One region of the Adlercreutzia wanghongyangiae genome, then DNA from elsewhere that is predicted to be linked to it. Evidence: riboswitches for the same ligand, from Rfam matches in the RefSeq annotation. Region 1 holds a riboswitch; the other holds the start of a gene.
The links. A riboswitch is a leader RNA that binds a small molecule or an ion and turns the genes downstream of it on or off. The one in region 1 is predicted to bind thiamine pyrophosphate.

Region 1 (9,585 bases):
CGTGTGTTGGCCGACGAGAGCGAGCGCACGGTGCTTCAGGCGGCTGGCTCCCAAGGTTCGCCTCGTCTGCGTGCGGCCATTGCGGCCCATCTGCGAGGCTTCCGAGGTATGGAAGTGCATCCCGACCAGATTGTCGTAGGGTCGGGCGCCCAGTCGCTCTACGGCTTGCTCGTGCAGCTGCTTGGGCGCGGGCTCGTTTACGGGGTGGAAAACCCGGGCTATCCGCGGCTAGTGCGCATTTACCGCTCCAACGACGTGCGGGTGGCGATGGTTCCCGTGGACGATGCGGGGCCGATGCCGGCGGCTCTGACGGCGGCGGGAGTGGATGTGCTGCACTGCATGCCCTCGCATCAGTTCCCGCTGGGAACAACCACACCGGTGAGGCGTCGCCAGGAGCTGCTGGCGTGGGCGCGGGGCGACGGACAAGATGCGGGAGGGCGCCGTTACCTGATAGAGGACGACTTTGACTGCGAGTTTCGCATGACGGGTCGTCCCGTGCCGCCGCTCGCGGCCCTCGACGGGGCGGAGCGCGTGGTGTACGCGAACACGTTCACCAAGACGCTGGGCGCGGCCTTCCGCATTGGATATGTGGTGCTGCCCTGGGAGCTGGCCGCGCGTTTCCGCGACCAACTCGGCTTCTACGCCTGTACGGTGGGAGCTTTGGAGCAGCTGACGTTAGCGCGCTTCATGGAATCGGGCGACTACGAGCGCCATGTGAACCGTCAGCGCACCTACTTTCGCCGGCTGCAGAACGCCTTGGTGGAAGCGCTAGGCGCATCGGAGGCTGCCGAGCGGCTGCGCCTGCGTAATGTGGGTGCCGGTCTGCATTTCCTTATGGAGGTGCAGGGCGTGCCCGCAGCGGACGCGAGGGTCTGCGAACGGGCTATGGTTGAGTGCGCGGCGGCCCGGGGTGTGCGGCTGGCGCCGCTGTCCGACTATCGTACGGAAGGTGCCTCCGACGCGCCGGCTTTCGTCATGAGCTTTGCGTCGCTGGCTGAAGAGCGCGCGCCGGAGGTAGCGGCCGTTATCGCGACTGCCATGCGAGAGATGCTCAGCCGATGACGTCGCCGGTGACGGAGAAGGTGATCACGTCGAAGGGGATGTCCTTCCCGGCGCGAGTGTGGGCATCGGCGGCCGCGCGTTCCAGACCGCAGCAGCAGGGCACCTCCATGCGGGCGACGGTAACCGAGGTGATGTCGTTGGCGGCGATGATGGCGGCCAGCTTGTCGGTGTAGCTGCCCTCGTCGAGTTTCGGGCAGCCGATGACGGTGACGTTGCCGCTCATGAAGCGCTCGTGGAAGCTGGCGCAGGCGAACGCGGTGCAATCGGCGGCTACGAGCAAGCCACGACTCTGGTAGTAGGGGGCGCTGACAGGTACGAGTTTGATCTGGGCTGGCCACTGGGCCAGGCGGCTCGGCATCGCGGCGGCCGTGTTCGCGGGCGAGGCGTCGGCGGCGCTGGAGAGGCTGCGGCTGCGCGAGCCAGGGCAGCTGCCCGGCGTGGGAGCAGGGGTGGGGGGAAGCGTGCGGGGCGCCGCGCCGGGGCAACCGATGGGGGCGCTGGTGGGCGCCGAGCGAGCGGGGGCGCCTTCCGCAACGTTTCCGACGGCAGCTCGGGCTGTCAGATGCGCGGTCACAGCTGCCTCGTCATAGGGCGCCGCCTCGCGTTCCACGAAGGTGATGGCGTCGGTGGGACAGGCCGGCAGGCAGTCGCCGAGGCCGTCGCAGTAGTCGTCGCGCAACAGTCGCGCCTTGCCGTTCGCCATGCCGATGGCGCCTTCGTGACAGGCGTCGACGCACAGGCGGCAACCCGTGCACTTCTCTTCGTCTATCTGGATGATCCTGCGCAACATGGAGTCTGCCTTTCGTCGGGGTTTTGCCGGAAAGCATCATAGCGGTCTCGGTCAGCGGTGTAAGGCTCTTTGCGAAGTTGGTGCGAAGTTGTGAAGGGGTGCCTCGTCGAGCAAGCTGTTCTGCTGGCGAGGGCCCCTGATGCGCGGGCGATGCAGCCGAGTTTGTGCAGACCCCGTGGCGAACGGTGGATTGGCTATTCGGCCAGCAGCGTCTCCACTTTCTGCACCTTGGTGTGCAGGGTGTCGGTGTGTCCGGGGCGCACGTCGGCCTTCAGGATGACCTCGGTGCGGATGCCCCGGTCGGCCAGGGCGAAGGTGGCGTCGCGCACCGCGGCCATCACCTCGTCCCAGGGCCCTTCGATCTCGGTGAACATGGAGGTGGTGCGGCAGGGAAGGCCCGACGCGCGGATGACGCGCACGACGTCGGCTACGTAGGGGGCCAGCTCGTCGCCCACCCCGAAGGGAGCGATGGCGACGGCAACGAGGGTGTTCATGGGGCGTCCTTTCTGACGGGTGCAATGCAAGCGGTCATTTCTGGTCACGGATTCGAGTTTTGTGCAGCGGCGCCGAGAGTAATCCCGCCGAATCGCCTTGGGAGCAACCCGTGGGGGCTGCGAGGGCGTGCAGAGGCGGCCTTTGTACGCCGTTTTGTCGTTAGATTTGCACAAAAGTCGAATCCGTGACCAAAGTCGGGGTCTTTTTGTGCAGCAAACGGGTTTCGGTTGTCGGGAATCAGGCGGCCTCGAAGGTGAGGGGCGCGTCGGCGGCCTCTTCGGGGATGATGTGGGAAAGCTCGTCCAGGAAGGCCACGGCGAAGCTGCCCGGGCCCTCGCAACGCGCCGCCGCCCGTGCGCCCGCAAGGTTGTAGGCGGTCGTAGCGGTAAGGGCAGCCGTGAAGGGGTCGGCCACGCAAGCGTACACCGTGGCCACGCCGCCGAGCGAGCAGCCCGAGCCGGTAACGGAACACATGAGCGGGCTGCCGCCTTCGGCTCGCACGATCACGGTGCCGTCGGTGACGAGGTCCGCCGGGCCCGATACGGCTACGGCGCCCCCGGTGAAGCGGGCGATGGCCACAGCGGCGGTGCGGGCGGCCTCCACCGAGTCGGCGGCATCCACCCCGCGCGGGCCCTGCGTGTCGACGCGCGCGGCATTCAGACCCCACAACTCGGCCACGGCGATGATCTCGGAGGCGTTGCCGCGCACGATGGCCGGCGGCCACTGGCGCACTTCCTGGATGAGCCGGGTGCGCAGGCTGCCGATGCCCACGCCCACCGGATCGAGCACCCAAGGCGTGTCGCCCTCGGCGCAGGCACGGGCGCAGGCGGGTACCGTCTCGGCGTATACGGGCAGCAGCGTGCCCAAGTTGATGTACACGGCGCCACCCAGGCCTGCCACGCACTCTGCCTCGTCGGGCAGGTATACCATGGCGGCCGAACCGCCCGTGGCCAGCTGGGCATTGGCGACGAAGTTCTGGGTGACAGTGTTGGTGATGGACGGCGCGAGCGGGTTGGTTTCGCGCACCTCGCGCACGGCGCGGGCCATACGGGTCCGCAGCTCGGCTTCGGCGATCTGGGTCATGAGATCGTTCCTTTCCGGAAGCAAAAAAGGCGCACCCTGGGGGAGCGCCTTATGCTGGTGAGCATGCTCCCTACGACAGTGTTAGCTGACAGGTTCGAAGGGTTGGGCGGCCGCCCTCTCAACCGCGGCGGCGACGCGCTGAACGTCGTCGGGCGGTACCCCTGCATGGGACACAGCCTACCATGCTTGCTTGTTTGCGCGGGCGGGAAAAACGCGCGGCCGGTCGAAGGGGCGTCCGAGAGTGCTCTGCGGCGAGTACAGCGGGATGGGCGCATGCAGACTCCCGCGGCCTGCTGCAGGAGCGATGGGCCCCGCTGCGTTTGCAGAGGTGCTGACTAGTGTCGGGCGGCACTGGCGGCCGCTGTGCTATCATGCCCCCATGATTTCTCGGGATGACAGAATCGGTGGGGAGCTTCCCGCCGGCAGCGTCATGGCCGCCATGTCCGGTGGGGTCGATAGCTCGGTGTGTGCGCTTCTGCTGCAACGGGCTGGTTGCGACGTGCGCGGCGCTACGATGGTGTTGCATGGCGATGTCGCAGCCGGCGCGGGTGGCGCAGCTGCCTGGAGCGAGGGAGCTGTCTGCGGCTCGTCGCGCGACGTGGAGGACGCGCGAGCCGTGTGCCGACATCTCGGCATTCCCCATGACGCCTTTGACCTGCGTGACCGCTTTGACGCGGCGGTGGTGCGTCCCTTCTGCGAGGCCTATTTGACGGGGCGCACGCCGAACCCCTGCATCGATTGCAACCGCTACTTGAAGTTCGAGGCGCTCCAGCAGCGCCGCCGCGAGCTGGGCCTGCGGTATGTGGCCACGGGGCATTACGCGCGGCGTCGGTGGGACGAGGTGAGCGGGCGCTGGCAGCTGCTGCGGGCAGCCGATGTCGCCAAAGACCAGAGCTACGTGCTGTACCATCTTACCCAGGACACGCTCGCGCATATGCTGTTTCCGCTGGGCGATCTGACTAAGAACGAGGTGCGCGCCCTGGCCCGTGATCACGGCTTCACCACGGCGGACAAGCCCGAGAGCCAAGACATCTGCTTCGTGCCCGACGGCGATTACGCGGGTTTCATTGAGGGCTGGTGCCGAGTTCGTGATTGCGAGGGGGCGGTTTCGCGCGCGTCTTTGATGCGCGGGATCGAGGGCGGCCTGAAGGCCGCCCCTACGGAGACGAGGTTGGCTGGGATGGGGGAAAACCCGAAGGCTGCTCTTGCGGAGGCGGGGCTGGCGATTGCCTCGGCTGCCGATGCCTTCGCGCCAGGGGAGATCGTCGACCACGCGGGTCGGGTGCTCGGCCAGCACGCCGGGCTCATTCACTACACCGTTGGACAGCGCAAGGGCATCGGCGTGGCGGCGCGCGAACCGCTGTACGTGCTGGGGAAGGACAACACGGCCAATCGCCTCGTCGTCGGCTTTAGGGATGAGCTGGAAAGCCGCGGCGTGGTGGCACGCGACGTGAATCTCATTGGCGGGGACGCTCTAGGTGGTCCGCGGCGCGTGCGGGTAAAGACCCACTATCGCCAGCGTCCTGTGGATGCCACGGTGGAGCAGACCGGTCCCGATGAGTTGACAGTCGTCTTCGCTGAGCCGCAGCGCGCCGCGGCTCCAGGTCAGGCTGTGGTGGTATACGACGGCGAGTTGGTTATTGGGGGCGGCACGGCGGCGCGCAGCTTCTAGGGATTTTCCGACAAAAGTTACGTTTCTCAGAACCCTGGCCCGCTTTTTAGCGTTGCATGGGCGGCAAAACGCCTGTTTTGCGTTGAATTTAGGGTTGGGGAGGCCGGATTTTGCCCATGGCCTTCTGAGAATCGTTGGTTTTGTCGCGAAAGGGTGCTTGAAAGCGGCAACTTGCTTTCGATTTCGGCTCGTTGCACGTGAAATACGCTATGCTCAGGCGCACGACTCAAGGAAAACCGCGTGGAAAGGAAGCGTGCCATGGCGAAGACGGTGGCGATTATGCTGGGTGACGGGTTCGAGCCAGTGGAGGCGATCGGCCCGGCCGATGTGCTGCGCCGGGGTGGTGTGGGTGTCGACCTGGTGTCGGTGATGGGCCGTGTTGAGGTAACGGCGGCCCAGGAGGTGAGCGTGCGCGCCGACAAGCTGGTGAGCGATGTGGACCTGGCTACCTACGACATGGTGGTTATGCCCGGCGGTTCGGTGGGCGTGGAGAACCTGGAGGCCTGCCCTGCGCTGGCCGACGAGCTGCGCCGTCGCATGGCGGCCGATGGACTGGTGGGCTCCATTTGCGCCGGCCCCACCATTCTGGCGAAATTGGGGCTGTTGGATGGTCGCGAGGCGGTGTGTTACCCCGGTTGCGAGGAAGCGTTTCCCGCGGGTGTGTACCAGGCGGGCAGTGACTTGGTGGTGGACGGCAACCTTATTACCGCCGCCGGGCCGGGCACGGCGCTGGTGTTCGGCATCGCGCTGCTGAATGCCCTGGAAGGCGACAAGGTGGCCCTTGCCGTGGGCCGCGACATGCTCGTGCTAAGGTAGGTGCCGCGCTCGCGCCGCTGGGCGTCTGGTGGCCTGGGGTGCGAAGGTGCTGGGAAAAGTTGGAAAAGGCTCCCGGCCGCTGGAGTGTGCTCCATGGCGGCCGGGGGCCTTTGCGTGCTTGGGGGGGGGCGAAGCTAGCCTTCCTCCACCACCAGGTCCACGAACTGGAAGGTGGTGCAGTCCACGAGCCCCCGGTTCGTGAGGCGCAGCTCGGGCAGGCAGGCGAGCGGGATGAGGGCCATGGTCATGAAGGGCGAGGGCATGGTGCAGCCGATCTCGGCCCAGGTCTCTTCCAGGTGGTGCACCTTCTCGCTCATGGCCGGCGCGGTAAGGTCGTTCATGAGGCCGGCGATGGGCAGCTCCACGAGCCCCAGCACCTCGCCGTCAGCCACCACGACCATGCCGCCGCCCACCTCGGCCAGCGTGTTGGCCGCCAGCGCCATGTCTGCGTCGTTGGTGCCCACCACGAGCAGGTTGTGGGCGTCGTGGGCCACAGTGGAGGCCATCGCACCCCGCTTGATGCCGAAGCCCTTGGTGAATCCCACGCCGAAGGTGCCTGTCTCGTGGTGGCGCTCGAACACGAAGGTCTTCAGCACGTCCTGGCTAAGGTCGCTCGCCAGCGCCCCGTCGCGCACGGTCAGCGCCACGTGGGCCTCGCGGTCGGGCACCGAGCCGGGCAGAAGCTCGATGGCGCGCACGGTAACGCGCTCGCCCTCGGCCGTGCCGGCGGGCGCTTCCACGCGGAAGGTGCCGGGGGTGATGGCGCGGCCCAGGTGCATGGAGTGGGTGACCCACTCGGGATAGGAGAAGGGTTCCAGGTCGAAGGTGATCTGCCCCCTCTCGGCCACCACCTCGCCGTCGATCATGGTGCGCACGACGTTCAGGTCCTCCAGGTTGTCCAAAAACACGATGTCGGCGCACTTGCCCGGGGTGATGGAACCCAGCTCGTGTTCCATGCGGAAGCAGGTGGCGGTGTTGATGGTCATCATCTGGATGGCGGTGACCACGGGAATGCCCAGGCCCACGGCCATGCGCAGGATGTAGTCGAGATGCCCCTCGGCCACGAGCGTGTGCGGGTGGGTGTCGTCGGAGATGAGGTTCGCGAAGCGCGTGCCGATGTCGGTCTCGGTGATGGCCGCCGCCAGTTGGGGCAGGTCGAGCCAGGCCGAGCCGTAGCGCAGCTGGGCGTACTGCCCGAGGCGCATCTTTGCCAGGGCGTCCTCGGCGCGGGTGGACTCGTGGCAGCAGCGCACGCCGCAGGCCACGTACGCGTTCAGCCCCTGGTCGGTCTCGGGCACGGAGTAGTGGCCCGTGATTACCTTGTCGGCCGCGAGGGTGGCGGCCAACTCGCCGTGGGCGTGGTCGGTGCCCGCCAGCACGCCGGGGAAGTTCATCATCTCGCCGAGGCCCACCACGCCGTTCCAGGTCATGGACTCGGCGATTTCCTCAGGCCCCACGAAGGCGCCGGTGTCCTCGAAGCCGGGCACGGCCGGCACGCAGGAAGGCGTGGTGACCATGGCCTTCAGCGGGGTGCGGGCGGCGTCGTCCATCATCACGCGCACGCCCTCCAGGCCGAGCACGTTGCACACCTCGTGCGGATCCCAATAGATGCCCACGGTGCCGTGGGGGATGACGGCGCGGGCGTACTCGCCGGCGCCCATCATGGACGATTCCACGTGGATGTGCCCGTCCAGGAAACCGGGGGCGATCACCTGGCCCTCCGCCTCGATGACCAGGGTGTTTTCGCCGATGCAGTGCGCGGCGCTTTGCCCCACGTAGGCGATGCGGCCCTCGGCAATGGCCACGTCGGTGCCGTCCAGCACCTCGGCGGTGCACACGTTCACGAGCCGGGCCCCGCGGATGACGGTGTCGGCAGCCGTGCGCCCCTGGGCCACGGCGGCCAGGGTTCGGGTGCATTCCCAAAGCGGTTTCTTGCAGAAGTGGTTCAGCATGGCGCCTCCTTCAGCGCTCGGAGGACCGCAGATGCTCACGGCCCGTGCCCGCGCGTCCCGTCGTCGAGATCGGCCTGGGGCTCCGATTCGGTAGGGCGGCTTGCGGGCGGTTCAATTCCCTGGGGCCAGTGTACGCTCCTTCCGCCTGCGTGGGCGGCCGAGCGCCCGATAATGCAGAAGGGCTTCATGCTGCCATCGTTGACTTGAAGTACACTCCAAGTGATTGAATGAGCGCGAGAAAACAGGAGAGGCATCAGGGGCGGCACAGGCAAAGTTGCAAAGGAGAGGAGCGCGCCATGGAGTATCGCGAGCTGGGTCGCACGGGTCTGAAGGCGAGCGTCATCGGCTTCGGGGCCGAGTGGATTGGCAAGATGGAGCAGGCCGAGGTGAACGCCATGGCCGCCCGCGGAGCGGCGGCGGGGGTGAACATCGTGGACTGCTGGATGAGCGACCCGGCGGTGCGCTCGGCCCTCGGCGAGGCGCTCGAGCCTATACGCGCGCAGTGGATCATCCAGGGGCACGTGGGCAGCACCTGGCAGGACGGCCAGTACGTGCGCACGCGCGACCTGTCTCAGGCGCGCCCCGCCTTTGAGGACCTGCTCGCGCGCCTGCGCACCGACCATGTGGAAATCGGCATGATCCACTACGTGGATTCCTGCGACGAGTTCCGCTCCATCATGGCTGGTGACTTCATCGGCTACATGCGCGAGCTGGTGCAGGCGGGCAAGGTCGGCCACATCGGGCTTTCCACCCACAATCCCGAGGTGGCCCTGCTGGCCGTGGACGAGCCGGAGATCGAGGTGGTCATGTTCTCGCTGAACCCGGCTTTCGACATGATGCCCGCCTCGGAGAACTTGGACGACCTGTTCGGCGACTACGAGAACGTGTCCGGCGACGGCATCGAGCCTGCGCGCGCCCGCCTGTATGCCCGGGCCGAGGCGGCCGGCACCGCCATCACGGTGATGAAGGGCTACGCGGGCGGCCGTTTGCTGTCGGCCGCCTCGTCGCCCTTCGGGGTGGCGCTCACGCCCGTGCAGTGCATCCACTACGCGCTCACCCGGCCGGCCGTGGCCAGCGTCATGGTGGGCGTGGAAACGGTGGAGCAGCTGGACGAGGCCCTGGGCTACGAGGGCGCCTCGGCCGCCGAGCGCGACTACGCCAGCGTGCTGGCAGGCGCGCCCAAGCACGCCTACATGGGGCAGTGCACCTATTGCGGCCACTGCGCGCCGTGCACGGTGGGCATCAACATCGCGTTAGCGAACAAGTTCGCCGACCTGGCGGTTATGGCCGACGAAGTGCCTGCATCGGCGGCGGCCCACTATGAAGCCATGCCCGTCACCGCCGGCGCCTGCATCGCCTGCGGCGACTGTGAGCCCCGCTGCCCCTTCGGCGTGCCCATCATCGAGCGCATGGAAGCGGCCGAGCAGCTTTTTGGCTGCTAGGGGGCTCGGCGCCCGCGCCTTGTTGGCGGATGCCGAATTGGTGCCGGTGGGCAAGCTCCGGGCGCCTCGCGGGATACGATTCCCGCGAGGCGCTTTTTACGCGCTGCCAGTGATGGGGCGATGACCGTGCGATAACGGATTTGCTTCGGCGCCATCAGTCGGGTGACGATACGCGAGCGTGGGGTAAACACTCGGCTATTTGCTCATTTATCAGGGGATTTCCCATCATAAAGTAGTTCTGGACAAAAGGGCTATCGGCCCTGATGCGCGCAA
Region 2 (9,585 bases), on a different contig from region 1:
GGCGCGGGTAATTCCCCGCGAAAAAGCCACCCGAAACGTTGCCTGTGGCGTACAGGCCGCCGATGGGCTTGTTTTCCGTGTCGAGAACCTGAGCGTTGCCATCGATGGTCAGGCCGCCCACCGTAGCGAGCACGCAGCTATTGGTGGTCAATGCGAAATAGCGTTTGCCCGTGAACGGAATCGCGGCGGACAGATCGCGGTCGAAGTCCTCGTCGACTCCCTTTTCGAAAAACCCGTTGTAGCGTCCGATAGTGATCGACAGGCCCTCGGGGCTCATGCCGCAGGCCGTGGCCAGTTCCTCGGGCGTTCCGCCCTCAAAAAGCCACCCTCTCTCTTTGTAATCCGCGACGGCAGCGTCGTCCATGCCACCCATCATGGTCTCGTCGAAAACAGCCCAGCAATTCGCGCCGTAATCGGGCTGGGCGTTCTGCGCGTTGGACACCGGCTGGAAGGGAAGGTCCTCGCGTACGAAGCGCTCTCCGTTGCCGTTCACGAGAATGGCAATGGAGATAGCGCCCCAAGCTCGTGAATCGTAAAAGGAATCGGGGCTACCCCAGCGGAAGTTCATGACCGGCTGGGGACACGGATCCATCTGGGCTCCCACCTGGATTCCCATCAGGTGGCCGTCTCCCGTGGTGCCCCACCCGGGATTCCACCAACTCGATGACGCATAATCCTCGGGACGACACCAAGCCTCCATAAGATCGGGGTTGGCGTCGTAGCCGCCCGTGGCCAGAATAACTCCCTTGCGGGCATTCAGCTTGACGTAAGAGCCTTCGGCGTTCCTAGCGATCACGCCGGCCACCGGTCCCGAGCCCTCCCGCACCAACTGCACGCCAGGCGTTTCAAAGCGAATGTCGAGGTTGTCGTATTGGCTTGCCACCTCCTGCATCTCCAAGCACACGTACATACCCGCATAACCGGGACGAATGCCGGCATCAGGCGGCAGACAAGGGCTATCGCCGAAGCCGAGCTCCGTGGGGATAAGATCGGTGAGACAGGGCATGCCGCACGTCGAAGGGTATTCCTGAACATGGCTGATGGTAAATCCGTTAGACCCCTTGTCCAGCACGGCCTGCCAGAAATCGGTCACTTCACCGGAACGTCGCACATAAGTGCGTACCGGTTCGGGGCGAATGCGCCAGTAAGCACTCCGGTAAATCTCGTCAAGCAGCAACTGCGGCTGGATATCAAGCCCCTCTTGGCACTTCGCATTCACCGCTCCAAAAGCCTCGAAGCAAGCGCGACCGAAAGTCATCTTCTCGATGCAAACGACATCGGCACCCTCGTCTGCCGCTTTCAGGCTAGCCATGAGGCCGCCGATACCCGCCCCCACCACGACGATGTCGTGATCTTCGGTCGCCGCAATCTGATCGGACGGAATGGCATCGGCAACAAAACCGATAGGACCGCGTGGGCCCGGGCAGGCCGCCTTCTGCACCGGAATCCACGCCGTCTCGTTAGCCAGCTTCGCAATACCCGGGACCGCGCCCTCGGTCTCCTCGGCTACAGCTGCGGGCGTCTGCGCGCCTCCAGCCAGGACGAGGGCTCCTGCCGCCGCGCCCACAACCCCGGCGCCGCGCAGGAAGTCGCGACGTGATACGTTCGTTCCCTCCATAGCTCCTCCTTCGCATCGGGCCCACCTCACGGGCCGCTCATTTTTTCGCATAACACCTCGTTACGCGAACTTTACATCGTAAAGTTCGATGCGAGGCAAATCATAACTGCTTTACTTTACATTGTAAAGTATTCAGGAAGAACTTTTCTCCTCGAACGCAGAGCCCCGCCGGCGCACTGTACGCCGGCGGGGCTCTGGAAAACGTATACTGGCAGAACCCTAGCAGGGTGCGGGGCCCGGGTAGCGCCACATGTGGTTGAGCGGGCCGCTGCCCCGCCCCAAGTTCAGACCGGCCGCCAGGGCGCCGGCCACGTAGGCCTTTGCTTCGCGCACGGCTACATCCGCCGAGAAGCCCTGGGCGAGCCCGCAGGCGATGGCCGAGGACAACGAGCAGCCCGTGCCGTGGGTGTTCTCGGTGTGCACGCGCTTGCCGTGCAGCCACACGTGCTCGCCGCCGGCCATGCGCAGGTAGTCGTCGGCCGCATCGGGATCGCCCACCCCGTGTCCCCCTTTCACCATGATGGCCGGCACGCGGGGCGCCGCATCCGGGTTGGGCGAGGTCTCGACCGCCGCCACACAGCGGGCAGCAATGAGCTCGGCGGCGCGCTCCACATCGTCGGCGCAGCTGATGTCCATGCCCGCGAGCACCTCGGCCTCGGGTATGTTCGGCGTGATCACTGTGGCAAGGGGAAACAGCTCGGCCACAAGCGCATCCACCGCCGCATCCGCGATGAGCGCCGAGCCCGAGGTGGCCACCATGACCGGGTCCACCACGATGTTCTCGGCCCCGTGCCGGCGCAGCCCGTCGGCGATGGCGCGCACGATGGCCGGCGAGGATACCATGCCGATCTTCACCGCATCGGGGCGGATGTCGTCGAACACGGCGTCCATCTGGGCGCCCACGAAGGCAGGGTCCACATCCATCACGCCGAACACGCCCGTGGTGTTCTGGGCCGTGAGCGCCGTAACGACGCTCTCGCCGAACAGCTGGTGGGCGGCGATGGTCTTCAAGTCGGCCTGGATGCCCGCTCCCCCGCTGGAATCGGACCCGGCAATGGTGAGAACCGCTTTCATGGCGCTCCTTTCTCCGCACATACAAGTGCGCCTATCATTTCATAAAAAGGAGGCGACCCCGCACGGCCGCCTCCTTCTGACAGTCAATCGTCACGCGCGGGCTACGCCTCGATGAGCTTCACGGCCTCGTCGGTGTCGATGATCTTGGCGGCGTAGCAGGTGCGCATGTAGTCGAGGCCTTCCGCCTGATCGCCCACGAGGAAGGTGGCCGTGGCGTCACCCACCACGATGATGTTGAAGTTGTTGAAGTAGGCGTCGGCCACGGTGTGCTTCACGCAGATGTTGGTGTCCATGCCGCAGCAGATGAGGGTGTCCACGCCCAGCTCGTTCAGCAGCAGGAGGAGCCCCGTCTGGAAAAACCCGCTGTAGCGGCGCTTCTCCACCACGTAGTCGGTGGGCTGGGGGTTCAAAAGCGGCGAGGTCTGCGCCTCGGGGGTGCCGGCGATGCCGTGGGTGCCCCACAACGCCAACTCGCGGTCGATGCCGGGGATGTGCGCATCGTTGGTGAAGACGACGGGCATGCCCACCTTGCGGGCGGCCTCGGCAAGCTTGGCCGTCTGCTGGATGGAGGGCAGAAGCACCGGCTCCAGCGGCGTGCCCGTGGGGTCACCCAGCTCGTCGATGACGAGGAGCGCGCATCTCAAGCGGTCGATGGCGGAAAGGTCAACCAGATCGTTGTTGTTCTCATCTCCCAGCATGGGGGTCCTTCCTTTCTTGAGGATCTTTCGACTCCGGCGCCGTGTGCCTCCGCTCAGGATGACACGGAGCGAGCGCGACCGCTCAAGACGACCGGGGATACTGCCTCGGATGATGCGCTAGAGGGTCTCCCCGATAATACGGGAAAGCTCGCGGGTGGCAGCCTCAATATCGTCGGCGGCGAAGATGGCCGACACGACGGCGGCTCCATCCACGTCGAGATCGGTCAGGAGCGGCATCGTCTTCGCATTCACGCCGCCGATGGCCACAATGGGGATGTCCACCGCTGCGGCAATCGCGCGGAACTCCTCGGGGGTGAGCACTCCGGCCTCGGGCTTGGTGGCCGTGCCGGCAACGCCCCCCACACCCAGGTAATCGGCCCCGGCCGCCTCGGCCGCCCGGGCCTGCTCCACCGTCTGGGTGCTCACCCCCACAATGGCATCGGGGCCGAGCAGCGCCCGAGCTCGCTCGCAAGCCATGTCGTCCTGGCCTACGTGCACCCCGTCGGCACCCACGGTCAGGGCGCACTCCACATCATCGTTCACCACGAAGGGAACGCCGGTCGGCCGACAGAGGGCCAGCAGCTCGGCGGCCTCAGCACGCAGCTCTTCCGCGCCCGCGCGCTTGTCGCGCAGCTGCACGAAGGTCGCTCCGCCAGCAAGCGCCTCCCCCACGCATTCCACCAGCGTGCGCTGCCCCAGCCACGCGTTGTCCGTGACGGCGTACAATTTGAGCGCGCCGCGGATGTCCTGCGGCGACCACATTCCTCGTTGCTGTGCGGGCATTCTCCCTCTCCTTCCTTACCGTTTTCTTTTTTTGTAGCCAAAAGTGCGTTTGTTAGCATACCGCGCGGCCAAATTCCCGGAAAGGCATTGTCATCCAATGGATTAACCAGGCAAAACTATTCAAAACATGTCGCATTTGAGACTAGAAGGCCGCCACAAACCCTATCCCATGCTAACAAACGCACTTTACACGACGAATTTCCCTAAAAACTCAGAAGCGGGCCGAAGATCACGACAAAACAACCGCCCGACGCCGAATGCCTTAACCGGCAAATGCAGCGCCGCCAAGACGAGCATTGAAGGGCTGCGCGCGATCAGCCTGCATCCAGGTCGACCACGAGGCCGTCCATGATGTCGTTCACCGTTTTCATGGCGCACATCTTGCCGCACATGGTGCAGGTGCCCTCGGTGGAGGGCGGCGCGCTCTCGAAAACGGCGCGAGCGCGAGCCGGATCGAGCGCCAAATCGAACATCTCGTCCCAGGCCACGCGGCGGCGCGCGTCGCTCATGCGGTTGTCGCGGTCGCGGGCCCCGGGCACGCCCTTGGCGATGTCGGCGGCGTGAGCCGCGATCTTGGTGGCCACGAGCCCCTCGCGCACATCGTTCGCATCGGGCAGGCGCAAATGCTCGGCCGGCGTCACGTAGCAGAGGAAGTCGGCGCCCGATGCGGCCGCCACCGCGCCGCCGATGGCCGCGGTGATATGGTCGTACCCAGGCGCGATGTCGGTGACGAGTGGCCCCAGCACATAAAAAGGCGCCTCGTGGCACAGCCGCTTCTGCAGCTTCATATTGGCGGCGATCTCGTCGAGGGCCATGTGCCCAGGGCCCTCCACCATCACCTGCACGCCCGCGTCCCAGGCGCGGCGGGTGAGCTTGCCGATTTCGATAAGCTCGGCGATCTGACCCGCGTCCGTCGCATCGTAACCGCTGCCCGGGCGCATGGCATCACCGATGGAAATGCACACGTCGTGCTCGTGCAGGATGGCGAGCACCTCGTCGTAGTACTCGTAAAAGGGGTTCTCGCGGCCCGTGGCTTCCATCCAGGCGAAGATGAGCGAACCGCCACGCGACACGATGTTGGTGAGGCGCCCCGTTTCCTTGAACGACTCGATGACCCGGCGGTTCATACCCGCGTGGATGGTGACGAAGTCCACGCCGTCCTCGGCGTGTGCCCGCACCACTTCCAGAAAGTCCTCGGGGGTGATGGCGACGAGCGCTTTCTCCAAATACCCGATGGCGTCGTACATGGGCACGGTGCCGATCATGGCCGGCGACTGCTCGATAAGACGCCGACGGAAGGCGCGGGTCTTGCCCGAATTCGACAGGTCCATGATGGCGTCGGCGCCCAGCTCGTGCGCCACCGCCACTTTCTCCCATTCCACGGCCTCGTCGGCCAGATCCCCGGAAATGCCCAGGTTCACGTTCACCTTGGTGGTCAACGGCACGCCATCGAGCGTGGAGCCCACGCCGGCTGGCGCGAGGCTTGCGTGGTGAATGTTCGCGGGAATGGCGATGCGCCCGGCAGCCACGGCAGCGCGAACGGCCTCAGGGTCGCGCGCCTCGGCGGCGGCCACAGCGGCCATCTGCGACGTGACGATGCCCGCGCGGGCGAAGTCGATCTGGGTGACGGGGGCTTGCGGGCCGGTTGCGGCGCCGCGCGATGCGGTGTCGGTCATGAAGACTCCCTTCGTTGGCATTACCCATATCAGGTTCTTCGGGTCGGGGCGTGTGCGGCGCCCCCTCTCAGCCTGCCCGGCCGCCGCGCGGCTGCAAGCTCCCCGGGTATGAGGTTGTGGGAACAGTATAGGGAAGGAAGGGCGCGGCGCGAGCGGCGCGAGCGCGGGCGGGCGTCCTACAGGGGCAGGAATACCGCCAAGGTACCGCTTTCCACGGCAATGCGCGCGGGCGCGCCGATAAGCTCGTTGGAAAGGCCCCAGCTTGTGCGGTTCGTGAGGGCCACGCCGTCAAGGCCGTACTTCAAGCCCTCCTCCACGACCCCCGTGGAGACGTCGGTGAGCGAGAACACCGACACAATGCCCGCATCAGCCGCCGGTAGCACCAGCTCACCCGGACCTGCGAGGAAGGCGATGCGCTCAGATTCCCCCACCGCCGTCACCGCAAGACCGCGCTCGGCAAAGGAGGCGAGCAGCAGCAGGTTCGCTAGCGTGTGGTCAAGACGGCCGCCCAGAACCCCGTACACCTCCACAGCGTCGGCACTGCGCGCGAGGGCCGCCTCCAGCGCTAGTTCCATATCAGAGGCGTCCTTCTCGGGCGGGAAGGCCTTCGCGGGCACGCCTTCGGGCACATAGCCGAGCGAGTCGAAATCGCCGATGGCGAGATCGGGCGTGCACCCCGCCGCCGCAAGCGATGCGTAGCCTCCGTCGGCGGCAATGACGGCATCGAAGGCGCCTGCATCGGCGCGCTGCGCGAAGTGCTCGGCATTGAAATCCGAGGCGCCGACGAGAGCGTAGGTGGTCACGGGAATCCCTTCTGAATGTTGCTCGTTGTTCTGCTACAATACCACAGGCGAGCGGGCCAGACGGCCGCGTACCCGTAAGGGTGCGAGGAAAGTCCGGGCTCCGCAGGGCAAGATGCCAGCTAACGGCTGGGCGGGGCGACCCGACGGAAAGTGCCACAGAAAAGAAGACTCCCCTGCTCGGAACATGCTGCCCTGTGCAGCATGCGCGACACAGGAGAAAAGCTGAAACGGTGCGGTAAGAGCGCACCAGCGCGGCGGCAACGTCGCGGCTTGGTAAACCCCATCTGGAGCAAGCGCAAATAGGAGCGCCATACGGTGGCCCGCCGTGCGCTCGGGTTGCGTGCTAGAGGCGCGAGGCGACTCGCGTTCGAGATAAATGGCCGTCCCAAGACAGAACCCGGCTTATCGACCCGCTCGCTTCTCTGTTTCGTCGTTGCTGACGCAACGACGAACGAACCCGACGCTGCGGTTCCGAAAGGCACCTGGCCTTCTCGTACCGAAGTACGCTGCGCCGCTTTTCAAGCGAATTCCAGGCACCTTTCGGAACCTCGCTGACTTCCTTGGGCGAATCCCCATGACAAAATAAGATATAAAAAGAACCGCCCGGAGGCGGTTCTTGTGTGCTTGGAAGTTTTCCTCGGCCGATTAGTCGATTTCCTCGAACTCGAAGTCGTCGGCGTCGCCAAAGCCGGAGAGATCCTTCTCGTAGGGCGAGGCCACCGGCGTGGCAGCGGCCACGGCAATGCCGGCGGAAGCGGCCGGGGCGGCCGGGGCGGCGGGCGTCACGTAGGAGGACGGCGCCACATACTCGTCGATCTCGAAGTTGCCGGTAAGGCCAGCGGCCACATCGTACTCGCCGTCGCCTGCGGCAGCCGCAGCGGCCGGCACATTGGCGCCGATATCGGCCAGCTTGCGGGACGCGTCGGCGATGATATCCTTCAGCAGATCGGCGTACTCCTCGCGGGCATCCTCGCGGTCGTCCTGCAGCTTGCGGATGGCGTCCACCACGTCCTGACGATCGGTGTTGGCACGATCGATAATGCGCTGGGCCTCGTCGCGGGCATCCTGAATAGTCTCGGTGGCGTTCGCGTTGGCCTTGGCCAGAATCTCGTCAGCCGAACGCTGGGCAATGATGAGGGCCTGGGCGATGGCATTGTCGTCGGCGCGCTTGTCGGCCAGCTGACGCTCCAGATCGCCGATGATGGCATCCTTCTGGGCCAGCTGGGCATCCAGCTCGGAGGTATCCACCGCAGCCACCGCCGTCTCGGTGATGGCCACCGTGGAGGACGGCGCCGCGTCGAAGCCGCTGAAGCGATCCTCTTCCAGCTGCGCCTGCAGGTGGGCAATGGTGTCGTTCAGCACGTCGATCTCGTCGGCGACATGCTCGAGAAACACATCCACCTCGTCAACATCGTAGCCCTTGCGGTCGATGGAGAAGCTCTGGTTGTGGATGTCGGAAGCGGTAATAGTCATAAATGGTACCCTGGCCCTTCGTACGTTGCCGTTGTTGTCTGTATGCCGGTCGCTTGACTAGAAGAGCACTGCCAGCAAACGTACCCCGAATTGTAATACAAGCAAGGCGATAATGGGAGTTACGTCCACCATACCTCCAAGGGGCGGAATAAGTTTTTTGAACAAGTTGAGGAATGGATCGCACAGTTTCCCGAGCGCTCGGTAAATATCGCCGATCACGCCGCTTTGGGTGTTGGGCAGCCACGACATCATCACGTAGACGAAGATGATCATGGAGTAGGCATCGGCCAACTTCACGATAAGGGACATTAACATGGGGAACTCCTTTGGAGATAAGAGGGTAACGTGCCCGGACGCGGCCGTTTAGGCCAGGCCCTGGCTGCGCAGGTAGGAACGCTCGCCCTCGGACAGCTCGTTCACCCGCGTGAGGGCGAACACCTTGTTGCCCACGCTTTCCACGTTGGCATCCAGAGCGCTGGCCACGCCGAAGGAGAAGTCGAGGATGCGCTTGGCCAGGGCGTCGGGGGTGCCCGTAAGGCACAGCACCACGGCATCGCCCAGCTTCAGCGCCGTGGAAATGGCCTCGGCATCGTTGTAGGCCATGGGCTTGATCACCTTCAAAGTGCGGGAAGGGGCGGTGCGCGACGTGCCCGCAGCTCCGAACGACGAGCGCGTCGACCCAGCACGCTCCTCGGAGGAGGAGGCGGGAGCGGTGGGCTCGAACAGCGAGTTCAACCCCTCGGAGCGGGCCGCATGGGTGGCACTGGCCGCAGCGGAGGCGGCCGCGGTACCCTCGGGCGTCATCTGGGGCGGCAGCGACGAATCGACCATGGTGCGGAAGGAATTGGAGCCGCTCGTGCGGCGGCTGGACGATACGCTCTCGCGCTCGCCCAACGACGGCACCTGCGTGCGGGCACGCACATCGTCGATGGAGACGAGGCGCGGCATGGAGGAACGGCCCGTGGAACGGCTGCCCACCTCGCGGGTGGTCACCGAGCTGTAGGGATCGTAGCGCGAAGACGAAGAGGACGAAGACCGCTCGTAGCTCTCATCGTAGCCGTACTCGCCGTAATCTTCCTCGTCGTACTCTTCGTAGTCGTCGTAGTATTCCTCGTAGTCGTCCTTGCGACCGAAGCCCAGCTTCGACTTAATATCGCCGAACATGCGCTTGCCGTCGTTCAGGTCCATGGGGCCTCCTGCTTCGTTTCCCGCGCGCCGCACCGGGCGTCGGGCCTGCCAACCGCCTCGGCAGTCGCAGGTCGCGGGCGCGCTCTGGTAAAGTCGTCCCCCATCATAGCAGGTTCGCCGCTACTCCTCGAAAGATTCGCTAAAGATAGCACGGCCGATGCGCACAATCGTGGCGCCGCAGGCGACGGCGCATCGCCAGTCCTCGCTCATGCCCATGGAAAGCTCGGTGAAGTCGGCCGCCGCGTCGGCGGGAAGCTGCGCGCGCACCTCGC

Region 2: linked by a shared signal. The riboswitch ahead of thiC (phosphomethylpyrimidine synthase ThiC) and the one ahead of thiM (hydroxyethylthiazole kinase) in region 1 are both predicted to bind thiamine pyrophosphate.

What each region holds. Positions count from the first base shown of each region.
Region 1 is NZ_JAYMFF010000014.1:154,646-164,230, reverse strand. It holds gene pdxR (MocR-like pyridoxine biosynthesis transcription factor PdxR) at 1-1,062, shown strand, start outside; gene VIN30_RS07875 (ATP-binding protein) at 1,052-1,852, opposite strand; gene VIN30_RS07870 (MTH1187 family thiamine-binding protein) at 2,047-2,346, opposite strand; gene thiM (hydroxyethylthiazole kinase) at 2,585-3,430, opposite strand; TPP riboswitch at 3,481-3,603, opposite strand; gene VIN30_RS07860 (MnmA/TRMU family protein) at 3,810-5,102, shown strand; gene VIN30_RS07855 (DJ-1 family glyoxalase III) at 5,343-5,918, shown strand; gene ade (adenine deaminase) at 6,053-7,870, opposite strand; gene VIN30_RS07845 (aldo/keto reductase) at 8,167-9,312, shown strand.
Region 2 is NZ_JAYMFF010000015.1:3,759-13,343, forward strand. It holds gene VIN30_RS08025 (FAD-dependent oxidoreductase) at 1-1,618, opposite strand, end outside; gene thiD (bifunctional hydroxymethylpyrimidine kinase/phosphomethylpyrimidine kinase) at 1,838-2,692, opposite strand; gene VIN30_RS08035 (cysteine hydrolase family protein) at 2,794-3,390, opposite strand; gene thiE (thiamine phosphate synthase) at 3,508-4,173, opposite strand; gene thiC (phosphomethylpyrimidine synthase ThiC) at 4,488-5,849, opposite strand; TPP riboswitch at 5,839-5,964, opposite strand; gene VIN30_RS08050 (thiamine diphosphokinase) at 6,026-6,652, opposite strand; RNA gene rnpB (RNase P RNA component class A) at 6,701-7,073, shown strand; gene VIN30_RS08060 (DivIVA domain-containing protein) at 7,298-8,125, opposite strand; gene VIN30_RS08065 (YggT family protein) at 8,183-8,440, opposite strand; gene VIN30_RS08070 (cell division protein SepF) at 8,489-9,313, opposite strand; gene VIN30_RS08075 (YggS family pyridoxal phosphate-dependent enzyme) at 9,434-9,585, opposite strand, start outside.